Regions from separate parts of the Vogesella sp. genome, predicted to be linked through region 3. Evidence: predicted binding sites of a transcription regulator. Region 3 holds the regulator's gene; each other region holds the start of a gene.
What was found. The regulator FNR, encoded in region 3, switches genes on or off when oxygen is low (the NO sensors DNR and NnrR bind a similar motif). The targets are predictions, from matches to a motif close to TTGATNNNNATCAA.
Positions count from the first base shown of each region.

Region 1: a site for FNR is predicted at 4,409-4,422, ahead of ACK4FZ_RS11645 (adenosylcobalamin-dependent ribonucleoside-diphosphate reductase). Genes of this name have one in related genera too.
Region 2: a site for FNR is predicted at 3,562-3,575, ahead of ACK4FZ_RS15020 (DUF3149 domain-containing protein). Genes of this name have one in related genera too.

Region 1 is NZ_JBKBHK010000008.1:106,654-113,623, reverse strand. Features, by position in the region: gene ACK4FZ_RS11655 (DUF748 domain-containing protein) at 1-2,510, shown strand, start outside; gene ACK4FZ_RS11650 (methyl-accepting chemotaxis protein) at 2,756-4,366, shown strand; gene ACK4FZ_RS11645 (adenosylcobalamin-dependent ribonucleoside-diphosphate reductase) at 4,504-6,970, shown strand, end outside.
Region 2 is NZ_JBKBHK010000016.1:5,913-12,882, reverse strand. Features, by position in the region: gene ACK4FZ_RS15040 (diguanylate cyclase domain-containing protein) at 1-341, opposite strand, end outside; gene ACK4FZ_RS15035 (GbsR/MarR family transcriptional regulator) at 523-1,092, shown strand; gene ACK4FZ_RS15030 (cytochrome ubiquinol oxidase subunit I) at 1,095-2,423, shown strand; gene ACK4FZ_RS15025 (cytochrome d ubiquinol oxidase subunit II) at 2,420-3,430, shown strand; gene ACK4FZ_RS15020 (DUF3149 domain-containing protein) at 3,647-3,775, shown strand; gene ACK4FZ_RS15015 (ABC transporter ATP-binding protein) at 3,971-5,683, opposite strand; gene ACK4FZ_RS15010 (ABC transporter permease) at 5,693-6,781, opposite strand; gene ACK4FZ_RS15005 (ABC transporter permease) at 6,792-6,970, opposite strand, start outside.
Region 3 is NZ_JBKBHK010000005.1:271,100-281,056, reverse strand. Features, by position in the region: gene ACK4FZ_RS08830 (HD-GYP domain-containing protein) at 1-325, shown strand, start outside; gene ACK4FZ_RS08825 (TIGR02450 family Trp-rich protein) at 320-538, opposite strand; gene ACK4FZ_RS08820 (inositol monophosphatase family protein) at 643-1,437, opposite strand; gene ACK4FZ_RS08815 (RNA methyltransferase) at 1,579-2,349, shown strand; gene ACK4FZ_RS08810 (DUF1853 family protein) at 2,354-3,253, shown strand; gene ACK4FZ_RS08805 (flavodoxin family protein) at 3,250-3,705, shown strand; gene fnr (fumarate/nitrate reduction transcriptional regulator Fnr) at 3,762-4,502, opposite strand; gene hemN (oxygen-independent coproporphyrinogen III oxidase) at 4,612-6,018, shown strand; gene bamC (outer membrane protein assembly factor BamC) at 6,102-7,202, opposite strand; gene dapA (4-hydroxy-tetrahydrodipicolinate synthase) at 7,218-8,093, opposite strand; gene ACK4FZ_RS08780 (ABC-F family ATPase) at 8,264-9,895, shown strand.

The sequences.
Region 1 (6,970 bases), on a different contig from region 3:
CGTACCGCTTTGACCTCAAGGGCAAGACGCTGCAACTGGCCAGCCACGGTTTTGCGGCAAAGCTGCAAGGGCTGGCGCTACAGGCGCCGGGTAGCGGCAGCCCGCTGAAACTGGCCAGCCTGACGCTGGACGGCGGCCAGTTCGACCTGGCTTCGCGCCGGCTGGCCCTTCGCCAGCTGACGCTCAGCGGTGCCGAGCTGGCCACGGTGCTGGACCGCCACGGTCGCGCCGATTGGCTGGCCGCCTTGCCGCCCGCCGCCCCGGCCAGCGCTGCTGCCAAGCCGGCCGTCAAGCCTGCCGCCGGCCCCGGCTGGCAGCTGCAGCTGCCGGCCATCACCCTGCAGAACTGGCAATTGAAAGCTACCGACCAACGCTTTGTCAGCCCGCTTAGCGCCAGCCTGACGTTGCAACGCTTGCAGGCATCGCTGGCTATCGACGCCGCTGGCGGCGTCAAACTGGATAAAGCCACGCTGGCGCTGCGCGATCTGGCGCTGGCCAGCGGCCGCCAACCGGCCCAGGCCCGCCTGGCAGCGCTGGACGTGGCCGCCAGCAGTGCCGATGTGGCCCGGCGCCAGTTGGTCGTCGGCGACATCCAGCTGCGCGGCTTGCAGCTGGCCGCCGCGCGTAACAAGCAGGGCGAGCTGGACTGGCAACGCCTGCTACGTCGCCACCCGCAGCCGGCAGCCGTGGCCGTAACCGGCAGCGCGGATAGTGCGCCGGCACCGGCCTGGCAACTGCAGTACCCGCAACTGACGCTGAGTGACAGCCAGCTGCGCTGGCGCGACGCCACCACCGCGCAGCCGGTGGCGCTGCAACTGGCAATCGACCAGGCCACGCTGCAAGGCAACCCGCAGCAGGGTTTTGCGCTGGACTGGCAGTCGCGGCTGGGCCGCGGCCAACTGGCGCTGCAGGCGCGGCTGGCGGCCAACCTGCAAGACGTCACCGCCACGCTGGACGCCCGCAACCTGCCGCTACAAGGCGTGGCACCGTACGCGCTGGACGCCACCACGCTGCGCTTTGGCGGCGGCGAGCTGTCGGCAAAAGTGAAAGGCAGCTGGCGAGCGCAGCGTTGGCAGGCTGACGGCCAGCTGGCGCTGGCCCGCCTGGCCTTGTACGAGCCCGGCCAGCGCGAGCCGCTGCTGGGCTGGCAGCGCCTGCAGCTGGACGGTATCCGCGCGCGGCCGCAGCGCATCAGCGTGGGCGACGTGCGGCTGGTGGCACCGCAGCTGCGCTTTATCCTGGACGAACAGCGGGTACCCAACTTTACCCACGTGCTGAAACCGAAGCCTGCCACCGCCGCCGCACCGGTTGCGGCCAACCCTGCCGCCAAACCGGCAGCGGTACCGGTGGTGGACGTGCGGGCGGTGCGGGTGCGTGACGCGCGGCTGGATTTTGCCGATCGCGGCCTGAACCCGGCGTTCGGTACCCGTATCCATAGCCTGTCCGGCACGGTGCTGGGCTTGTCCAGCCAGCCGGGCCGTCGTGGCACGGTAGCGTTGGATGGCCGCGTCGACCAATACGGCGACGTGCGCATCCGCGGCAGCCTGTCGCCGCTGGACGTCACCCGCGATCTGGACATGGCGCTGAATTTCCGCAACATCCCGCTGGGCAGCCTCAACCCGTACGCGATGACCTTTGCCGGCTGGAAGATTACCGACGGCCGTCTGGGCACCGAGCTGCGCTACCTGCTGCAAGACCGCCAGTTGAAGGGCGACAACCGCATGGTGGTGGACAACATCCAGCTGGGCGAGGAAGTGGCCGACTATCAGGGCACGCGTCTGCCATTGCGGCTGGCCGTGGCCATTCTGGAAGACAGCGACGGCCGCATCGACCTGTCGCTGCCGGTGGCCGGCAGCCTGGACGCGCCGGACTTCAGCTACGGCCACCTTGTATGGCAGGCGCTGCGCAATGTGCTGGTGAAGGTGGCCACAGCGCCGCTGCGGGCGCTGTTTGGCGGCGAAGGCTTTGACGAGATCTATGCCGACGCCGGCGACGACCGCATCCCGCCGCCAGAGCGCGAAAAACTGCACAAGCTGGCCGAGGTACTGGCCAAGCGGCCCAAGCTGAGCCTGGCGCTGGGCGGCGGCTACGATGCCGACGCCGACGTGGCTGCGCTGGTACGGCAGCAGGTGGACCGCGACATCCTGCAGCGTGCCGCGTACAAGCTGCACGCCGACGAGCCGCTACCGGTGCCCGACCTGGGTGACCCGGCGGTGCGCAGTGCGGTCGGCGACGCCTACAGTGTGCAGTTCGGTCGTATAGCCTGGCTCAAGCATGTGGCCACCACCGCCGACACCCCGGCGCGGGCGCAGGCCATGCGCACAGAACTGCTGGCCGCCCGCAAGGTAGACGACAAGGCGCTGCAAGCGCTGGCCGACGCCCGCGCCCGCGCCGCCCGTCAGCTCTTGTTGGCCGCACAGCCGGCGCTGGCCGAGCGCATCACGCTCTTGCCGCCGCAGGCGGGCCGCGCCAGCGCCGACGGCGTGCCGCTGCTGCTGAAATTGCAATAAAACCACGTCACACTGCGGCACAGACAACGCGGGCAGCTGCACTTTCGGTCAGCTGCCCGCGTTGTCTATTGAAAGCCTGCTGACAGCTACAGTGCCCATCATGGTGCGTGCTGGCTTGCCTATTGCACTGGGCTGGTTCATACCACAGCAATAGCAATAAAAGAGCGATGGCTGACTTGCCTTTGCTGCCAACGGGGGTAGCGGTTTATCTACCCCACTGATAACGATAAGAAACGGAGATTCGCATGAAACTATCAACCCGTCTTGCCATCCTCACCGCCGTCAGCCTGTTTGGTTTGCTGCTGCTGGGTGGCATGTCGCTGTATTTCAAGAAACAGGATCTGTTGCGGGAGAAGGAGCTACAGATCACTCAACTGCTGCAGATCGCCGAGAATATCGTAGCCCGCCACGCCAAGCTGGTGGCGGAGGGCAAGCTGCCGGAAGCGGAGGCCAAGCAGCAGGCGCTGAAGGCGCTGGCCCATGTGGCGACCGATGACGTTTACTACTTTGTGCGTGACCCCGGTAACGTCATGTTGTATCACCCCAAGACCTCGCGTATCGGCAAAGTGGATGACGGCGGCAAAGGACCGGATGGCCGTACTTCGGTAGAGGTTTATGCCGAGGCGCTGAGCAAAGCGCAGTACGGGCTGGTGTACGTGGTAGCGGCGCGGCCCGGCAGCGATGTCGATATCCCCAAACTGAACGGTGTGGTGCGTGCCCAGCCCTGGGGCTGGGTGATTGGCACCGGCTTTTTTGTTGACGATATCGACGAGGCGTTCTGGCACGCCGCGCGTCTGATGCTGGCCTTTGTGGTGTTGGGTGTCCTGGCGGTAGGGGGGCTTGCCTGGTTGCTGTCGCGCAGCATCCTGCGTTCGTTGGGTGGCGACCCGGCCTACGCTGCCGGGGTGGTGCGCCGCATCGCCGAGGGCGACCTCACCGAGCAGATTGACGTCAACGGCCCCGAGCACAGCCTGCTGGGCAGCATGCGTACCATGCAGCACAAGCTGGTGCAGATCATCGGCGAGATCCGTCAGGGCAGCCACGACATTGCCGACGCCGGCAACCAGCTCAAGCAGCACATGGGCCACCTGCAAAGCGTGTCGCACAATGCCAGTGAATCTACCTCGTCGGCAGCGGCGGCCATCGAGCAGCTGTCGGTCAGTATCGACCACGTGACCGCCAGCGCCCGCGACAACGAAAACGACGCCGTGCACACGGTGGAAGAGGCCGCCAGTGGCAGCACGCTAACCGCCGAAGCCAGCCGCCATATCGAACTGATTGCCAGCCAGGTAGGCGAAGTCAATACCCAGGTACAGTCGCTGTCGGAGCGAACCCGCAACATCAGCGGCATTGCCGAAACCATCCGCGAGATTGCCAACCAGACCAACTTGCTGGCACTGAACGCCGCCATCGAAGCCGCCCGTGCTGGCGAAACCGGCCGCGGTTTTGCCGTGGTGGCCGACGAAGTACGCAAGCTGGCCGAACGCACCGCGCTGGCTACCGACGAGATCGGCACCATTGTGCAGGCGGTGGTGGCCGATACCGGCACCGTGTCTGGCCAGGTGCAGAGCATTGCCCCGGTGGTAGAGCAGGGCGTGGCACGGGTGCAGGAAGCGTCGTCGGCACTGCAGACCATCAACCACCGCGCCCAGGATTCGCTGTCGCGCATCCGCTCGGTAGCGCAGGCCATGGCCGAGCAAAGCAAGGCCGGCACCAGCATCGCCGGCAGTGTGGAGCAAGTGGCCGGCGTGGTGGAAGACGCGCTGTCGTCGGCACAACAAGCTGTTGAGCAAGTGGCAGCCATTCACCAGCAGGCCGAAAGCCTCAGGCAGGCGGTTCAGCGTTTCCGGGTATAAGGGCTGCCATATAGTTGGCCGGGCATGCCGGCAGCTGGACTGTTGATACCCATCAACCCCGTTTGACACAAAAAATTGTGTAATCAATGCCATTGAGTGCTACATATGGTGTTGAGGCGATGAGCGGGGAGCAGGCAATGGCATGGGTGGAACAAGACATTTCGCGCGAAGTGCTGCTGGAAAAGTATGCCAAGGGCGGCGAGCAGAGCGTCAGCGAGGTACGCTGGCGCGTGGCACGGGCGCTGGCCGCGCAAGAGGCGGTGCCGGCGCAGTTCGAACAGGCTTTTTTTGACGCGCTGGACCAGGGCTTCATCCCCGGCGGGCGCATCAACTCGGCGGCGGGCACCGACCTGAAAGCCACGCTGATCAACTGCTTCGTGCAGCCGGTAGGTGACGCGGTATCGCAGCGCGACAACGGCAAGGTGGGCATTTACGAGGCGCTGCTGCAGTCGGCTGAAACCATGCGCCGTGGCGGTGGCGTCGGCTACAACTTCAGCCGCATCCGCCCGCGCGGGGCGCGGGTGAAAGGCACCAACAGCCGTGCCTCCGGCCCGGTATCGTATATGCGCGTGTTCGACCGCAGCTGCGAAACGGTGGAGTCGGCCGGTGCCCGCCGTGGCGCGCAAATGGGGGTGCTGGACATCAGCCACCCCGACATCGAAGACTTCATCCACGCCAAAGACCAGGGCGACCTGCGCAATTTCAACATGTCGGTGGGCGTGTCCGACGCCTTCATGCAGGCGGTGGAGGCCGACGCCGACTGGCCGCTCACCCACAGCGTGGCGCCCGACAGCAGCGCCTTCCCCGACAGCTACCAGCGCGACGATGGCCTGTGGGTGTACCGCACCGTGCGCGCCCGCGCGCTGTGGCAGCAGATCATGCACAGCACCTACGACCACGCCGAGCCCGGCGTGCTGTTCATGAGCAAGATCAACGCCGACAACAACCTGTCGTACTGCGAGGTGATCGAGTCCACCAACCCGTGCGGCGAGCAGCCGCTGCCCGATTACGGCTGCTGCGACCTGGGCTCGATCAACCTGTGCCGCTTTGTGCGCCAGCCGTTCAGCGCACACGCCAGCTTTGACGACGCTGGCTTCCGCCAGGTGGTGCGCACCGCCATCCGCATGCTGGACAACGTGCTGGACCTCACCGTATGGCCGCTGCCGGAGCAGGCGCAGGAGGCGCACAACAAGCGCCGTGTCGGGCTGGGCTTTACCGGCCTGGGTGACGCGCTGATCATGCTGCGCGTGCGCTACGACAGTGAGGAAGGCAGAAGGTTGGCCGCCAGCATTGCTGAAAGCCTGCGTGACGCGGCGTACGAGGCATCGGTGGATCTGGCCATCGAAAAAGGGCCGTTTCCGCTGTTTGACGCCGAGCGCTACCTGGCGGCACCGCACTGCGCCAGCCGGCTGCCGGCGGCGCTGCAGGCGCGCATCCGCCAGCACGGCATCCGCAACTCGCACCTGCTATCGATTGCGCCCACCGGCACCATCTCGCTGGCCTTTGCCGACAACGCGTCCAACGGCATCGAGCCGCCGTTCAGCTGGTTCTATAGCCGCAAAAAGCGCATGGCCGACGGCAGCCAGCAGGAATACCTGGTAGAAGACCACGCCTACCGCGTGTACCGCATGCAGGGCGGCGACACCGACGCGCTGCCCGATTACTTCGTCAGCGCCCTGCAGATGAGCGCGCTGGACCACATGCGCATGGTGGCGGCGGTGGCGCCGTTCATCGATACCGCCATCTCCAAGACGGTGAACGTGCCGGCCGACTACCCGTTTGACGATTTTGAAAGCCTGTACCTGGAAGCCTGGCGCGCCGGCCTGAAGGGCATTACCACCTATCGCCCCAACAGCGTGCTGGGCTCGGTACTGTCGCTGGAGCCCTCTGCAGCCAACTCTGGCAGCCAGACGTTGCCGCAAGACCTGAACCAGAGCGACCCCGACCGCCGCATCACGCTGAACAGCGCCCCCAGCCCGGCGCTGGCCAGCCTGAAGTGGCCGCACCGGCCCAAGCTGAAGCACGGCAACCCGTCGTGGACCTATATGGTAGAAGGCGCTGAGGGCGACTTTGCCGTGATGGTGGGGCACCTTGATGGCAGCCAGCCTGGCGAGGCGGCGCTGCCGTTCGAATGCTGGGTCAACGGCGACGTGCCGCGTGGCCTGGGCGCCATCGCCAAGACGCTATCGATGGACATGCGTTGCCGCGACCGCGCCTGGCTGGCGGCCAAACTGGACGCGCTGGCCGCCACCCGCGGCGACCGCCATTATCGGCTGGAACTGGCGGATGGCGCCTTGCAAAGCAGCGCCGCTGCCGCCGCGCTGGCGCGGGTGGTGAAGTACCGCGTGGCGCAGCTGGGCGCGCTGGCGCAAGCCGCCGGCGAGGCCAGCCCGGTGATGGACGCGCTGTTTGCGCGCAAGGAGCCGAAATCCGGCACCGACGGCACCATCAGCTGGTCGGTGGACGTGGTGAACCCGCAAACCGGCGACGACTTCGTGCTGTTCGTCAAAGAGCTGGTGTTGCCCAACGGCCAGCGCCGGCCGTACTCGATGTGGCTGGCCGGCCACTACCCGCGCGAGCTGGACGGCCTGTGCAAGATGCTGA
Region 2 (6,970 bases), on a different contig from region 3:
TCTTCTGCCAGCAGTGGCCAGCCGGCATAGGCTTGCCAGCGGGTGTGGTGTTCGGCTGCGAATTGCTGGTTGACACTGCTGTCTATCTGCAATGCACGCGCTTGTTGCAGTATGTCGGCGCACGGGGTGCCGGCCAGGGTGTAGCGACCGGGGTGGTCGGGGTGGCTGGCAAACAGCACTTCGCTTTCCCGGCGCGGTAGCCAGTGCTGGCGGCTGATGAATACCAGCGGGGCGCCGGTGAGGCGTGCCAGGCTGGTCACCAGTTGTTGCAGATAGTCTTTGCCCAGGCAGGCTGCGGTGTCGTGCAGCAGGGCATCGCGCAGAGCGGGGTCGGCTGGCATCGTGGTCCAAGCTTGTCTCGATAGTTATCAGTATGGCTTAACTGTTTTGCTTTGATAAGTCAGTTGCTTATATGGCGCGCGATAACGCACGGTTTGTGGTTTGACAAGGTCTGATTTCACAAACTATGATTCATATCAAAGTTTCAGAAATTACTGAAAACTCAAAAGAGGACACACACACATGAACCTCCCACCCCTCATTCAGTCCTTCGTGCTGCACTTCGGCGAGATGGGCAGCCACTGGGGCATCAACCGCACCGTGGGCCAGATCTACGCGCTACTGTACGTGTCAGACAAGCCGCTGAACGCCGACGATATCGTCGAGGCCATCGGCTGTTCGCGCTCCAATACCAGCATGGCGCTGAAGGAGCTGCAGGCATGGCGCCTGGTGAAGCTGCAACATCTGCCGGGCGACCGCCGCGAGTATTTTTCCACCCCCGAAGACGTATGGGCCATCTTCAAGACGCTGGCCGAAGAGCGGCAGAAGCGCGAGGTAGAGCCCACGCTCACCATGCTGCGCGGCGCCATCATGGAAAGCCCCAGCAGTGATGCCGAACGCCATGCCCAGGCACGCATGAACGAGATGTATCAGCTGATCGAGCTGGTGACCAAGTGGTTTGCCGACATCCGCGACATGGACGTGGAAACCCTGGAAAAGCTGATGAAGCTGGGCAGTCAGGTGGGCAAGGTGCTGCAGTTTGCGCATAGCCTGGGCCGTCTTGGCGGCCGTGACGACAGCCGGGAGGCCTGATCATGGACGCGCTCGACCCCGTCATTCTGGCCCGCATCCAGTTTGCGGCCAACATTACCTTTCACATTCTGTTCCCCACCATCAGCATAGCGCTGGGCTGGGTGCTGCTGTACTTCAAGGCGCGTTTCAACCGCAGCGGCGACGAGGCGTGGATGGACGCTTATGGCTTTTGGGTAAAGATTTTTGCGCTGACCTTTGCGTTGGGCGTGGTGTCCGGCATCACCATGAGCTTCCAGTTCGGTACCAACTGGCCAGGCTTCATGCAGAGCGTGGGCAATGTAGCCGGGCCGCTGCTGGCTTACGAGGTACTGACGGCGTTTTTCCTGGAAGCCACCTTCCTCGGCATTATGTTGTTTGGCCGCTCGCGGGTGTCTAACCGCGTGCATACGCTGGCCACCTTTCTGGTGGCGTTCGGTACCACGATGTCGGCGTTCTGGATTCTGGTGCTCAATTCGTGGATGCAAACCCCGGCTGGCGTAGAGGTGATTGCCGGCAAAGTGCACGTGCAAAGCTGGCTGGCGGTGATTTTCAATCCGTCCATGCCGTATCGCCTGACGCACATGCTGCTGGCCTCCGGCCTGACGGTGGCGTTTCTGGTGGCCGGGGTGTCGGCTTACCGCTGGTTGCGTGGCGACCGTGCCGCCGCCGTGGGGCATACGCTGAAAACCGGCGTCAGCCTGGCGGCGCTGCTAATTCCGCTGCAGGTCTTGGTGGGCGATATGCACGGGATCAATACTTTCCACCACCAGCCGGCCAAGTTGGCCGCCATCGAAGGCGTGTGGCACACCGAGCGCGGCGCGCCGCTACTGCTGTTTGCATTGCCGGACGAAGCCACGCAAAGCAACCGCTTTGAGGTTGGCATTCCCAAACTGGCCAGCCTGATCATTACCCACGACCCGAATGGCGAAATCCGCGGCCTGAACGAGTTTCCCAACGCTCACCCGCCGGTAGCCAAGGTGTTCTGGAGCTTCCGGGTGATGGTGGGGGTAGGCCTGCTGATGCTGGCGGTGAGCTGGCTGGCGTGGTGGCAGCTGCGCCGCGGCCAACTGGCACCGTGGTTGCTGCGTGGCCTGGTAGCAATGAGCTTTTCTGGCTGGGTGGCTACCGTGGCAGGCTGGTACGTCACCGAAATCGGCCGTCAGCCGTGGCTGGTGACCGGCATCCTGCGCACTGCTGACGCGGCTTCCAGCGTGGGTAGCGGCATGATCCTGTCTACCTTGCTGATGTACCTGGTGTTGTACGCAGTGCTGCTGGCCAGTTATGTGTCGGTGGTGTTTTACCTGGCGCGCAAGGCAGCGCCTGCGGCCAACCTTGAAGGAGTACAGCCATGAATGCCGAACTGTGGTTGCCGGTGATCTTTGCCGGCCTGATGGCGCTGTCGATGCTGATCTACGTGGTGCTGGACGGCTACGACCTGGGTGTAGGCGTGCTGCTGCCGCTGGGTGATGACGACGAGCGCGACGCCATGATCGCCAGCATCGGCCCGTTCTGGGACGCCAACGAAACCTGGCTGGTGCTGGGTGTGGGCCTGCTGCTGGTGGCGTTTCCGATGGCACACGGCATCATCCTGGGCGAGCTGTACTTGCCGGTGGCCATCATGTTGCTGGGGCTCATCTTGCGCGGGGTGGCGTTCGACTTCCGCGTCAAGGCGCAGGCGCACCACCAGCCGGCGTGGAACCTGGCTTTTGCCGCCGGCTCGCTGCTGGCGTCACTTAGCCAGGGCGTGATGCTGGGCCGCTACCTCACCGGTTTTGCGCCCGGTGCCGGCGCCTGGGCCTTTGCACTGCTGGCCGGGCTGGGCCTGACTGCCGCCTACGTGCTGCTGGGCGCCGGCTGGCTGATCATGAAGAGCAGTGGCGGTGTGCAGCAGCGTGCCACGCGCTGGGCGCAGCGGGCGCTGGCGGGTACTGCACTGGCGGTATTGCTGGTGTCCGTCGCCACGCCGCTGGCTAGCAGCCGCATTGCCGACAAATGGTTTGTGCTGCCGGATTTCCTGCTGCTGCTGCCGTTGCCACTTATTAGCCTGGTGCTGTTCGTCCTGCTGGCCGCCAGCCTGCCCAAGTTGGCCGCACGCCAGCGTGCCGGGCAGGACGCGCTGTGCTGGCTGCCGTTTGCCTGCACCGTGGGCATTGTGCTGCTGGCGTTCTGGGGGCTGGCGTATAGCGTGTTTCCCGAAATCGTCATCGGCCGGTTGGACATCTGGCAGGCCGCCAGCGACCCGGAAGCACTGTGGGTGATTCTGGCCGGTGCCGCCGTGGTACTGCCCACCATTATCGCCTACACGGTGTTTGCCTACCGCGTGTTCTGGGGCAAGGCCGGCAAGCTCAGTTACAGCTAGACAATATTGCGCCAGATCAACAGGGCAGGAGATATTCCTGCCCTTTTTTCATGTGCTTTCATGTACTTAAAGCAGGGTTTGTCTTGTTGGCGCACGGATACGACACGTTACATTTTGATAAAGCGAGACGCTTGACTTGGGTCAAAACCCATACTATCCGCGGGGGTAAGATGGCCTCATTCAGATCGGATACCGGACTGCCGGAGGAGCGTAATCATGGAACTGTGGAAACAATTGCTGTCGGACGACGTGGGTGTGTTGAGCGTGATCACCATTGCGGTCGCTACCATCGTGGTAGCCGTCTGTATTGCCCTGTTCATCAAGAAAACCAACGCCGGCGAGTAATGTCAGGGCGCTGTAGCGCCAGATAGTGTGATTTCCTCTTGATGTGTGTGTGTTTGGGGGTACGGTGGTGGGCCGTTACCCCCCTTTTTTTTGCCTGTTTACCAGACAAGGCCGGCTTGCTGCGCAAGCCGGCCTGGATAGGGATGACCAAGCCTGTTTGCGTTGCAAACAGGCTTGTTCTTATGGCAGCCGGGTTCAGGCCACTTGCGTGCCGCTGCAAGCCTGCGGCCAACCCTGCGGGATGGCCGCCAGCAACTGGCGGGTGTAGGCGTGCTGTGGTTGTGCGTACAGCGTGTCGGCGTCGGCTTGCTCCACCACCTGACCGTGCTGCATCACCAGCACCTGGTCGGAGATGTGTTTCACCACCGACAGGTCGTGCGAGATGAACAGGTAGGACAGGCCGTACTCGTCCTGCAGGTCCTGCAGCAGGTTCAGTACCTGGGCCTGCACCGACACGTCCAGCGCCGAGACCGATTCGTCACAGATCAGCACTTCCGGCTTCATGGTCAGGCAGCGCGCAATGGCGATGCGCTGGCGCTGGCCGCCGGAAAACTCGTGCGGATACTTCTGCAACGCCCGTGCCGGCAGGCCGACGCGGTCCAGTAGCGCCAGCGCCATGGCGCGGCGCTCGGCACGGTCGGCGCCGATGCCGTGCAGCGTCATCGGCTCCAGCAGGATGTCTTCCACCGAAAAACGCGGGTTCAGCGAGGCGTACGGGTTCTGGAACACGATCTGGATACGGCGTTTGTAGGCGTGAAAGTCGCGCGCCGGCATGGCCAGGATGTCTTCACCGTGGAACAGCGCGCGCCCGGCGCTGGCCTGGTGCAGCCGCATCAGCGTCAGCCCCACCGTGGTCTTGCCGGAGCCGGATTCGCCGACAATGCCCAGCGTCTTGCCGCGTGCCAGCTTGAACGACACGTCCTTCACCGCATGGAACACGTGCTGGCCGAACAGGCCTTCGCGGCTGGTAAAGCTTTTGCACAGCCCTTGCACGTCCAGCACGATGTCGTCGTCCGGCGCGTAACCGCGCTCGCGGTGCGCCGGCGGCACGTAAGGCTGGCCCTGCAGGAAGTCGTCGATCACCGCCAGCCGCGCCGGGCGGCAGTCCAGCCGCGGCCGGCAGTTCAGTAGCGCCTTGGTGTAGGCGTCCCGCGGCTGGCTGAATACCTGCTGTAGCGGGCCGTGTTCGCGGATTTCGCCGTGGCGCATCACGATCACCTCGTCGGCAAACTCGCCGACCAGGCCCAGGTCGTGGGTGATGAACAACACCGCCATGCCGTGGCTTTTCTGCAGCCGCGCAATCAGGGTCAGGATCTGCTTCTGGATGGTCACGTCCAGCGCGGTGGTGGGTTCGTCGGCAATCAGCAGCTTGGGCTTGCAAGCGATGGCCATGGCGATCATCACCCGTTGCTGTTGGCCGCCGGATAGCTGGTGCGGGTAGGCGTCCACCTTGCGGTCCGGCTCCGGCAGGCCCACCTCTTTCAACAGCGCCACCGCACGCTGGCGTGCCGCCTTGCGGCGCAGGCCGGTGTGCAGCATCAGCGTTTCCATGATCTGCTCGCCCACGGTGAATACCGGGTTCAGCGCGCTCATCGGGTCCTGGAAGATCATGGCGATGTCGCGGCCACGCAGCTGGCGCAGTTCGCGACGGTCGGCGGCCAGCAGGTTGCGGCCTTCGAACAGGATCTGGCTGTCGGGGTGGATGTGGCAGCCTTGCTGCGGCAGCAGGCGCAGGATGGCCATCGAGGTCACCGACTTGCCGGAGCCGGACTCGCCGACCAGCGCCACGGTACGGTTGGCCGCAATGTCGAAATCAATGCCCTTCAAGGCTTCGAAGCAGTCGCCGTCTTCGTTACGGAAGCTGACGCGCAGCTGGCGCACGCTCAGCAGGGGGGGGGCGGGGGTCATGGCGGCTCCTTACTTCACTTTCGGGTCCAGCGCGTCGCGCAGGCTATCGGTCAGCATGCTGAAGGCGGTGACCAGCACCGACATGCACAGCGTTACCGCGGCCATCTGCCACCAGTAGCCTTGCAGCAGCTCGGACGGGGCTTCGGCCAGCATGGCGCCCCAGCTGGTCTGCGTTACGCTGACGCCAAAGCCCAGGAACGACAGGATGGCTTCGTACTTGATCAGGGCCACGGTGAGGATGGAAAACTGCACCAGCAGCAGGTGGCTGACGTTGGGCAGGATGTGGCGGAACATGCGGCTGCGGTGGCCGGCGCCGATGGCGTCGGCGGCCTGCACATACTCGCGGCACTTGTGTTTCATGAACTCGGCGCGCATCAGGCGGTAGGTGCCGGTCCAGCTGGTGAGCGCCATCACCATGATCACGGTGTCGATGCCGCGGCTTATCACTGCGGAAAACGCCAGCAGCAACAGCATGTCGGGCACCGAGGTGAACACGCTGTAAAACCACATCAGCAGGTCGTCCACGCGGCGGCCGAAGTAGCCGGACAGCGCGCCCAGCAGCGTGCCGGCGGCAATGGCCAGCACGGCGCCGCACAGGCCGACCAGCAGCGAGGTGGCGGTGCCCTGGATGACTTTTTGCAGTACGTCGCGGCCGCGAGCGTCGCTGCCGAACGCCAGATCGTCACGATGGGCGGCGGCGGCGACCGGCGCTGCCTTGGCGGCTTCGGCCTGGGCGGCGGCCATGTCGGCGGCCAACGGGTCGTCTTCAGCGCTGATGCCGGTGGCGGCGCTGGCGTCGGCTGCTGCGCTGCCGGCTTGTTGTGCCGCGTCGATGTCGGCGGCGGTCAGTTCTACCGTGGCCGGGCCGTACTGTTTGAACAGCGCCGGCGGGGTATTCGGTTTGGCCACCTGTTCGCGCCAGTGGCTGCCGGCCAGGCCCAGCCAGCCGGCGATGGCCAGCAGCACGAAAGCGGCCACGATCCAGAGCGAGGCAAAGCCGATGCGGTCGCGCTTCAGGCGTTGCCAGCCCAGTTGCCACAGGCTGCGCGACGGCGGGCAGGCGGCGTTGGCCGCCGGGATGGTGTGGGACGGGTGCATCGCGCGCTCCTTATTTCAACTCGACGCGCGGGTCGATCAGTTTGTAGACGATATCGGCCAGCAGATTGAACAGCATGGTGGCCAACGCGACGTAAATGGTGATGGCCTTGATGACCGGAAAGTCGCTGCGGTCGACGGCATTGATCACTTCGTTGCCCATGCCGGGGATGCCGAAGAAACGCTCCAGCA
Region 3 (9,957 bases):
GCAGCACATCGAGTCGCAGACGATGGGGGAGACTGGCTGGCAGCTATTCGGCCATCTGGCGATGCGGCTCAACACTATCCAGCGGGCCTTCAACAGCGTCGGGCTGGACATGCTGACCAAGCACGCGCTGGAAGGCGAGGGCAATGAGCCGCTGTGGCAGGAGCTGGCGTGGGTGATCAACGAAACCAACTGGTTGTCGCGCCATCTGTCGCGCGACCTGACCCGGCAGCGGCTGAAGTTGGCCGCCACCGAATCCGAACTGTTCGAGCCTTTGGTGGTGTTGTTCCTCGGCCTTACCAGCAAGACCGTGCCTGCGGGCCTATAGCCAGCCAGGCTGCCATTCGTCGGTATCGCCGAGCTCGCGCCAGGGCAGCGTGAAGTGGCGGCGCGACAAGACCGCTTCCAAGGTGACACGTAGCGGTTTCTGCGCGTCGTCTGCGTCGTATTCCACCTTCACCACCAGAAAGTGCTTCTCGCGCTCGCGCGGGGTCACGGCAGTCCATTTACTGCCTTGCAGTTTTTTGTGATTGACCGGCATGGGCATCTCCTTGCTGCTTTCGATAAAACAGTGGCGCAGCGGTTCCCGTAACGACAACGCCCCCGGCTGCAAGCAGCGCGGGGGCGTTAGCGGGGAAGGGCGACTTAGGCGCTCTTCACGTGCGGGGCGATCAGCGGCAGCAGCTGGCCCAGGACTTTCGGCGGCGCGGCCACGATGTCGCCGCTTTCAAACCAGGTTTGCTCGCCGTGCATGTCGGTGACGATACCACCGGCTTCTTGCACGATCAGGCTGCCGGCGGCGATGTCCCACGGCTTCAGGTTGAATTCGAAGAAACCGTCTACGCGACCGCAGGCCACGTTGCACAGGTCCAGCGCGGCGGAGCCTTCGCGACGGGCGCCGGCGGTTTTGCCGATCACGTCTTTCAGGATGGCCAGGTGGGTATCCAGCATGCTCTGGTCAACTACCGGGAAGCCGGTAGCGATCAGGCATTCATTCATGTTGACGCGCTTGGACGCACGGATGCGGCGGTCGTTCAGGAACGCGCCCACGCCACGGCTGGCGGTGAACATGTCGTTACGGTTCGGGTCGTAGACTACGGCTTGCTGGATCTGGCCGCGGTGTGCCAGCGCGATGGAAATGCAGTACTGCGGATGGCCGTGGATGAAGTTGGTGGTGCCATCCAGCGGGTCGATGATCCACTCGTACTCGGAGCTACCCAGACCGCGGCCGCCGGTCTCTTCTGCTAAGATAGCGTGTTTCGGATAAGCATCCAGGATGACCTCAATGATGGCTTGTTCGGCAGCCTTGTCGACCTCGGTCACGAAGTCGTTGTGTTTTTTCTTTTCAACACGCACGGTATCTAGGTTCAGCGATGCACGCTGGATAACGTTGGCTGCACGGCGAGCGGCTTTTACCGCGACATTGAGCATTGGATGCATTGACGGCCTCTAAAATCATGACGACAAGCGCCGCCCTTGCGGGTTGCGCGCTGGTCGTAAACTGTCTGGGTTAAGGAACGAAAAACACCGCGTTGGCCGCAGTGTTTTTGAATAGCCCGCGATTCTACTCAAAATTACCCGATGAATAAACCCCAAGTACCTGATTTTTTAAAGAACATTCGCGTCGTGCTGGCGCGGCCCAATCACCCGGGCAACATCGGCTCGGCGGCGCGGGCGATGAAAACCATGGGCCTCACCCGCCTGTATCTGGTTGAACCGAAAGTGTTTCCCAGCGAAGAGGCCAACGTGTTGGCCTCCGGCGCGGTAGATGTGCTGCAGCACGCTACCGTGGTGCCGACGCTGGTGGAAGCGCTGGCCGACGTTACCGTGGCCTGCGCGCTGACCAGCCGCCGCCGCGAACTCACCACCCCGCTGTCCACCCCGCGCGAGACCGCGCCGGAGCTGATCGCGCGGGCACGCGACGGCGAGCAGGTGGCGCTGGTGTTCGGCAACGAGACCTTCGGCCTGTCGATCGAGGAAGTGGAACTGTGCAACCGCCTGATCACCGTGCCGGGCAACCCCGATTACTTCTCGCTGAACCTGGCGATGGCGGTGCAGGTGATGACCTACGAGCTGTTCAGCCACACCGGCTTCGACGTCAACTACCTGAAGCCGGAAGGCGAGGCCGCCACCATGGCCGAGGTGGAAGGCATGTGCGGCCACCTCGACCAGACCATGGCGCAGATCGGCTACTTCGAGCGTCGCAACAGCGAGCGCCTGATGCGCCGCATGCGCGCCCTGTTCAACCGCGCTGGCGTGCTGCGCGAGGAAATCGACATCCTGCGGGGCTTCTTCAAGCAGGTGCAACGTGCCGCCGACGGCAAACCGCTGCGTCGGCCGGAACAGGAGTAACACCGTGTTACCGGCGCTGGCGGCGTGTCTTACCCTGCGCCAGCAGCCGGTGCGCGATCTGGCGTATTTGCTGACCGCGCCACCGCCGTGGCATAGCGGGGCGGCGCTGCCGGCTGGTAGCCTGCTGGGACCCGAGGGTTGGCCGCAGCTGCGGGCACTGGACGCCAACCCGGCGCCGCTGCTGGCCTGGCTGGAGGCGCACCCCACCCGCCGGCTGGGCTTGTACGCCGAGGCGTTGCTGGCGTTCTGGTGCCGCTTGGCGCCGCATATCGAACTGGTGGCGGCCAACCTGCCGGTGCGCGTCGATGGCCGTACCGTCGGCGAGTTCGACTTCCTGCTGCGCATCAACGGCCAACCCTGTCACCTGGAAACTGCCAGCAAGTTCTACCTGCAGTTGGCCGCGCCGCCCCACGCGCTGGTGGGGCCTGGCCTGCGCGACGCCTGGTGGCTGAAATACCGCAAACTGGGCCAGCAGCTGGCGCTATCGCGTCACCCTGCCGCCGTGCTGCCGCCAGGGTTTGACGAGGCGCCGGCCTATAGTCTGCTCACCGGCTGGCTGTTCTTTCCCGATCATCCCGCGCCACTCGATGCTGCGCTTTCCGAGGCCGCCTGCCGTGGTTGGTGGCGCCGGCAGGGCGACACCTGGCCCGCGCAGCCCGGTAGCCGCTGGCGGGCCTTGCCGCGGCTGCAATGGCTGGCGCCGGCCCGTTGCGAGGTCGGCATGACGCTGGACGAAACGGCCATGCGTGCCAGCCTGGTCGGTAGTGACACGCCGTGGCTGCTGGCCGAGCTGCAAGCGGGCGCCGACGGCGACTGGTACGAGGTGGCGCGCGGCTTCGTGGTGCCTGATAGTTGGCCGCAACCCGCGCTGCTGACACCGTTGCTGGCGAGGCTGGGGCCATGAAGACCTTGCTGCTGGTGTGGAGTAGCCAGAGCGGCAATACGCTGGCGCTGGCCGAAGCGGCGGCCAAGGCCGCCGGTGCCGAAGACGGCGTGACGGTACGCATGCTGCCGGCGCTGCAGGCCGGCATCGACGACTTGCTGGGCTGCCAGGCGCTATTGCTCGCCACGCCGGAAAACTTCGGCTATATGTCCGGCGCGCTAAAGGATTTCCTCGACCGCACCTATTACCCGGCGCAAGGTCGCACCGAGGGCCTGCCTTGGGCCTTGCTGATCAGTGCCGGTAACGATGGCAGCGGCGCCGAGCGTGCCATCAGCCGTATTGCCACCGGCTACGGCTGGCGTCAGGCACTGCCCACCTTGTGTGTGCGCGGCCAACCCGGCGCTGAGGATCTGGCCGCTGCCGCCGAACTGGGCGCTACCTTGGCCGCAGCGTTGGCCATTGGTGTGTTGTAACACCCAGCAAAACGCCCCGCGTTTGGCGGGGCGTGTCATGCTGATAGCAACGGGGCTTAATGCTGGGCTTGCGAGCAGCCTGCTACCAGCCGTTTCAGTTCTTCCGGCTGTAGCAATTTGATGTGTTTGTGGTCCACGGCCAGCCAGCCTTGCTGCTGGAACTTGGACAGCGTACGGCTGACGGTTTCCAGCTTCAGGCCCAGGAAGCTGCCGATTTCTTCGCGGCTCATGCGCAGAATGAAGTCGTTGGCGGCAAAGCCGCGCGCCGACAGGCGTTGTGACAGGTTCAGCAGAAAGGCCGCCAGGCGCTCTTCGGCTTTCATATTGCCCAGCAGCAGCATCACCGACTGGTCACGCACGATCTCGCGGCTCATCAGGCGGAAGAAGTGGTGTTGCAGGCTGGGGATGTCGCGGCCCAGGGTTTCCATGCGGTTGAACGGTAGTTCGCACACTTCGCTGTCTTCCAGCGCGATGGCGTCGCAGCCGTGCAGGTTGGACGAGATGCCGTCCAGGCCCATCAGCTCGCCAGACATGTGGAAGCCGGTAACCTGTTCGCGGCCGTCCTGGCTGGAAACACAGGTCTTGAAATAGCCGGTGCGTACCGCGTACAGCGAACGGAACCCCTCGCCGGAGCGGAACAGGTATTCACCGCGCTTCAGGCGGCGGCTTTGACGGATCACGGCGTCCAGTTGCGCCATCTCATCGCGGTTCAAGCCTACCGGCAGGCACAGCTCGCGCAGGCTGCAATTGGAACATGACACCTTCAGGGTGTGCAGAGTGTGGGTGTGGTCAGTCATAGCGTGAATTTCGCCAAGCAAGCGGCCTCGCTTGATGCGCGTCAATGCCAAAAAAGTGTCAATGCCGCAAATTTACCAGCCCACCACCGGTTTTCCAACCAGATTAACTATGACACCCACCATAAATTTCACGCCGACCCAGTGCGTATTCGATAGAGAACTCATCGAAAGGTTGGAAGGCTCCGGCCCGCGCTATACGTCTTATCCGACTGCGGACCGTTTTCATGGCGGTTTCGGGGTCAGCGATTACGAGCATTGGCTGGAGCAACGCGCCATTGGCGCTAACCACCGGCCGATCTCTTTGTACGTGCATGTGCCATTTTGCAACACCATTTGCTACTACTGCGGCTGTAACAAGATCATCACCAAAGACAAAAGCCGCGCCGATGCCTACCTGGACTATCTGGAAAAGGAAATCCGCCTGGTGGCGCAGAAGCTGGGTAGTCGCGAGAAGGTTATCCAGCTGCATTTTGGCGGTGGTACGCCTACTTTCTTGTCCGACGCGCAGCTTGACCGGGTGATGAGCATCATCCGCCAGCATTTCGAACTGCTGCCGGAGGGCGAGTTCTCGATCGAGATCGACCCGCGCAAGGTTGGCCGCGACACCGTGCTGCACTTGGCGCAGCTGGGCTTCAACCGCATGAGCATCGGTATCCAGGACTTCGACCCGGCTGTACAGCAGGCGGTGAACCGCATCCAGAGCGAAGAAGAAACCCGGGTGGTGATGGACGCGGCGCGCGAAGCGGGTTTCAAGTCTATCAGCGTGGACCTGATCTACGGCCTGCCCAAGCAGACGGCGCACTCGCTGGAAAACACCGTCAGTCGGGTGATTGCGATGTCGCCAGACCGGATTGCGCTATACAACTACGCGCACCTGCCGTCGGTGTTCATGCCGCAACGCCGCATCAATGAGGACGAGCTGCCGTCGGCCGCCACCAAACTGGACATCCTGCAGAACTCGGTACAGCAACTGGCCGAAGCCGGCTATGTGTTCATCGGCATGGACCATTTTGCCAAGCCGGACGACGAGCTGACCCGTGCGCTGCAGCAAGGCCGGCTGCAGCGTAACTTCCAGGGTTACTCCACGCACGCCGATTGCGACATGATCGGCCTGGGTGTGTCGTCCATCGGCAAGATCGGCCCCTGTTACACGCAGAACGAGAAAGAACTGGACGCCTACTATGCAGCGCTGGATGCCGGCCACCTGCCGGTGCTGCGTGGCATGACGCTGACCCAGGATGACATTCTGCGCCGCAGCGTGATCCAGGCGCTGATGTGCCGTTTCTCGCTGTCGGTAGAGGCTATCGAGCAGACCTTCGCCATCAATTTTGCCGACTACTTTGCCGACGAGTTACCGAAGATTCGTGCTTTCCAGCAAGAAGGGCTGCTGACCTTCGATGGCGACTTCCTGATGGTGGCGCCGAAAGGCCGTTTCCTGATCCGCAATATCGCCATGGTGTTCGACCGCCACCTGCGCGAGCGTACTACCACGGCGCGGTATTCGAAAACCATCTGAGCCAGGGTTGGCCGCATAAGAAAAGCCCGCTGTCTTGCGACAGCGGGCTTTGTTTTGTCAGGCCCGGCAAGCGGGCCGGAAACTTACTTCAGCTCGTTGACCATTTGCTGCAGCAGGGTCTGCAGGCCTTTGTCGGTAGCGGGCTGGTTGTCAGCACTGCGCACCTCGATGCGTACCTGACTGTCGCCAATGCGGGTGAGTTGCACGCGCAGGTTGGTGCTGACCGGGGTTGCAGCCGGGGCATTGTCTTTCCAGAACGCGAGTTTGGAGATCACGCCACTGCCAGGCTTGTTGGCATTGGCTTTCTGTATCTCGTCGTCTGCCGGTTTGACAAAGTAGGCACCCAGAGTGCGGTCACGGTCGGTAATGGCCAGACCATTGTGCTCCAGTGCCAGGCCGACACGCCGCCAGGCGCGATCAAAGCTGTCGTCCAGCACGATGGCACCATTGTCGAGTCGGGCACGGGCCTGGGTGCTGATTTGTGCTTGGGCTACGGCTTTCGTGGCGTCGGCCTCATCTACACCGAGGCGGACCAGGAAGCGGCTGAGGAAGACAGCCTCCATTTCCGGATCGGTCGGGCGTGGCTGCCAGCGGGTATCTTCTTTGGCTTCGTTGATGTAGATCTCGTACATACCCTGATGGCTGAAGAACACATCGGTACCGGTTTCGGTTTTCTCGATACGGATGCGGAAGCGGTCACGTTCCGGTGTGGACATCACGCTACCCAAGCCCACGGTTTCCAGCAGGCCGCGCACCACGGTGCTGCCCAGTTTGGCGCGGTTTTCCGCCCAGTCGGTTTCCATGTAACCGATATCCGGGTTTTCGTTCTGGATAACGAAGCCATTGTCTTGCCAGAACGCTTTCAGCAGTGGCCATATCTCGGCCGGGCTTTTGCCCGGTACGCTCAGCCAGCGTTGTGTGCCGGCACGTTCTACCGTGGCGGTTTTGGCAACTACCGCGCCAGTAGCCGGGCTGGCTACCGAGGTTGCAGTCGTTTGGGTGGCGATTTGCGGAATGGGGTAGCGGTCGCGCTGGGTCGGGGCCGTCAGGTCTGGCGGTACTTCCAGCGAAGTCTTGGTTTTGGGCGTATCCGACTTGAACTCGTATTTGAGGTCGGAAGAGCTGCTGGCGCACGCGCTCAGCAAGCCTGCACACAGCAGGCCGGAAATCAGGGTCTTGTTCATTGCGGGCTTCATGGTTTACAGGACGTTAGCCTGCTTCATGGCGGCTTCCACCGTGGCGACGGCACCCTCGCTTAGCGGGGTCAGCGGCAGGCGCAGGCCGGCCGGCATCAGGCCCAGGCGGTGCAGCGCCCATTTGGCTGGAATCGGGTTTGGCTCGCAGAACAGCTGCTTGTGCAGGCCTTGCAGCTGATCGTTGATGGCGCGGGCAGCGGCGGTATCACCACCGCGCGCTGCTACGCACAGCTGGCTCATCAGCTTGGGTGCTACGTTGGCGGTGACGGAAATCACGCCATGGCCACCGCACAGCATGAATGCCATGCCGGTAGCGTCGTCGCCGGAGTACAGCGCAAAGTCTGCCGGTGCGCGCATTACAAGGTCGCAGGCGCGGCCGATATCGCCGGTGGCGTCTTTCAGGCCAACGATGTTGTCGATCTGGGCCAGGCGCAGCGCGGTATCGTTGCTCATGTCGGCGACGGTACGGCCCGGCACGTTGTACAGGATTACCGGAATATCCACCGCTTCGGCGATGGTACGGAAGTGCTGGTAAATCCCTTCCTGGGTGGGCTTGTTGTAGTACGGCACCACGGACAGGGTTTGGCTGGCGCCGGCAGATTTGGCCAAGCGTGCCAGTTCGATGGCTTCGGCGGTGGAGTTGGCGCCGGTGCCGGCTACCACGGTCACGCGGCCGGCGGCATGCTTGGCCACGGCCTCGACTACTTTGATGTGTTCTTCCACGCCCAGCGTGGCGGATTCGCCGGTTGTGCCCACGGCCACAATGCCGTCGGTACCGTTATCGATGTGGAAATCTACGAGACGCTTGAGCGATTCGAAATCGACCTGGCCGTCCTCGAACATCGGGGTGACCAGAGCAACAAGGCTGCCGGTAAGCATAGCTTCTGCCTATATGAAGTGGATTGAATGGGATGACTGATTGTAGCGGAATTCCGCTATTGCGGCGCAAGCAATGCACGTTGGCCGCAACACGCTGATTGCAAGGGATTTTGTGCTAAAATGCACGGTTTTCCGGTTCACATTCAGAGACTGGCAGAGGAATTATCCGCGTGATTACGACAAGCAACATTACCATGCAGTTCGGCGCCAAGCCGCTTTTCGAGAAAGTTTCGGTCAAATTCGGCGAAGGTAACCGCTATGGCCTGATCGGTGCCAACGGCTCCGGCAAATCCACTTTCATGAAGATCCTGGGCGGCGACCTGGAGCAAAGCAGCGGTGAAGTCGCCATCGAAAGCGGCCTGCGTCTGGGTAAACTGCGCCAGGACCAGTTTGCTTACGAAGACCAGCGCGTTATCGACGTGGTACTGCAAGGTCATATCGAAATGTGGGCAGCGATGAGCGAGCGTGATGCCATCTACGCCAACCCGGAAGCGACCGAAGACGACTACATGCATGCCGCCGAACTGGAGGCCAAGTTTGCCGAGTACGACGGCTACACCGCCGAAGCCCGCGCTGGCGAGCTGCTGATGGGTGTCGGCATTCCGGTCGAGCAGCATTTCGGCCCGATGAGCGAAGTGGCGCCTGGCTGGAAACTGCGCGTGCTGTTGGCCCAGGCACTGTTCTCCAACCCGGACATTCTGCTGCTGGACGAACCGACCAACAACCTGGACATCAACACCATCCGTTGGCTGGAGCACGTGCTGAACGAGCGCAACTCCACCATGATCATCATTTCGCACGACCGACACTTCCTGAACTCGGTGTGCACCCACATGGCCGACCTGGACTACAACACCATCCGCATCTACCCGGGTAACTACGACGATTACATGATCGCGTCCACCCAGGCCCGCGAGCGCCAGCTGGCGTCCAACAGCAAGGCCAAGGAACGTATCCAGGAACTGCAGGAGTTCGTGGCCCGCTTCTCGGCCAACAAATCCAAGGCACGTCAGGCCACCAGCCGTCTGAAGCAAGTGGACAAGCTGAAGGCCGACATGGTGGAAGTGAAGCCGTCCAGCCGTCAGAGCCCGTTCATCCGTTTCGAGATGGACGACAAGTTCAAGCTGCATCGTCAGGCGGTGGAGGTGGAAGGCCTGTGCAAGGCTTACGACAAGAAAGTGCTGCTGAAAGACCTGAGCTTCATCCTGGAAGCCGGCGCACGCCTGGCCATCATCGGCCCGAACGGTGCCGGTAAATCCACACTGGTGAAACTGCTGGCTGGTGCTTTCGAAACGTCGCTGGCCGAGGGCATCACCGCGGATGCCGGCATGATCAAGTGGGCAGAAAAAGCCCAGATCGGCTACTTCGCGCAGGACCACGAAGCCGAGTTCGATTCCGACCGTACGCTGACCGAATGGATGCGCGAGTGGGGCCAGGAAGGCGACGACGAACAAGTGATTCGCGGTACGCTGGGCCGCCTGCTGTTTGGCAGCAATGATGTGGACAAGGCCGTGCGCGTACTGTCCGGTGGCGAGAAGGGCCGCATGCTGTACGGCAAGCTGCTGCTGCAGAAGCCGAACGTGATGATCATGGATGAACCGACCAACCACATGGACATGGAATCCATCGAAGCCCTGAACATGGCGCTGGAAAAGTACAAGGGCACCTTGATCTTTGTTTCGCACGACCGTCAGTTTGTGAGCTCGCTGGCCACCCATATCCTGGAACTGGATGGCAATGGCGGCTACGACTACTACACCGGCAATTACGAAGACTACCTGGCCAGCAAAGGTCTGGAGTAATCAGATTGCATCATCTGCACGGCATGTGCAGGGGCAGCAAAAAGGCAGCGGCAGCTGCCTTT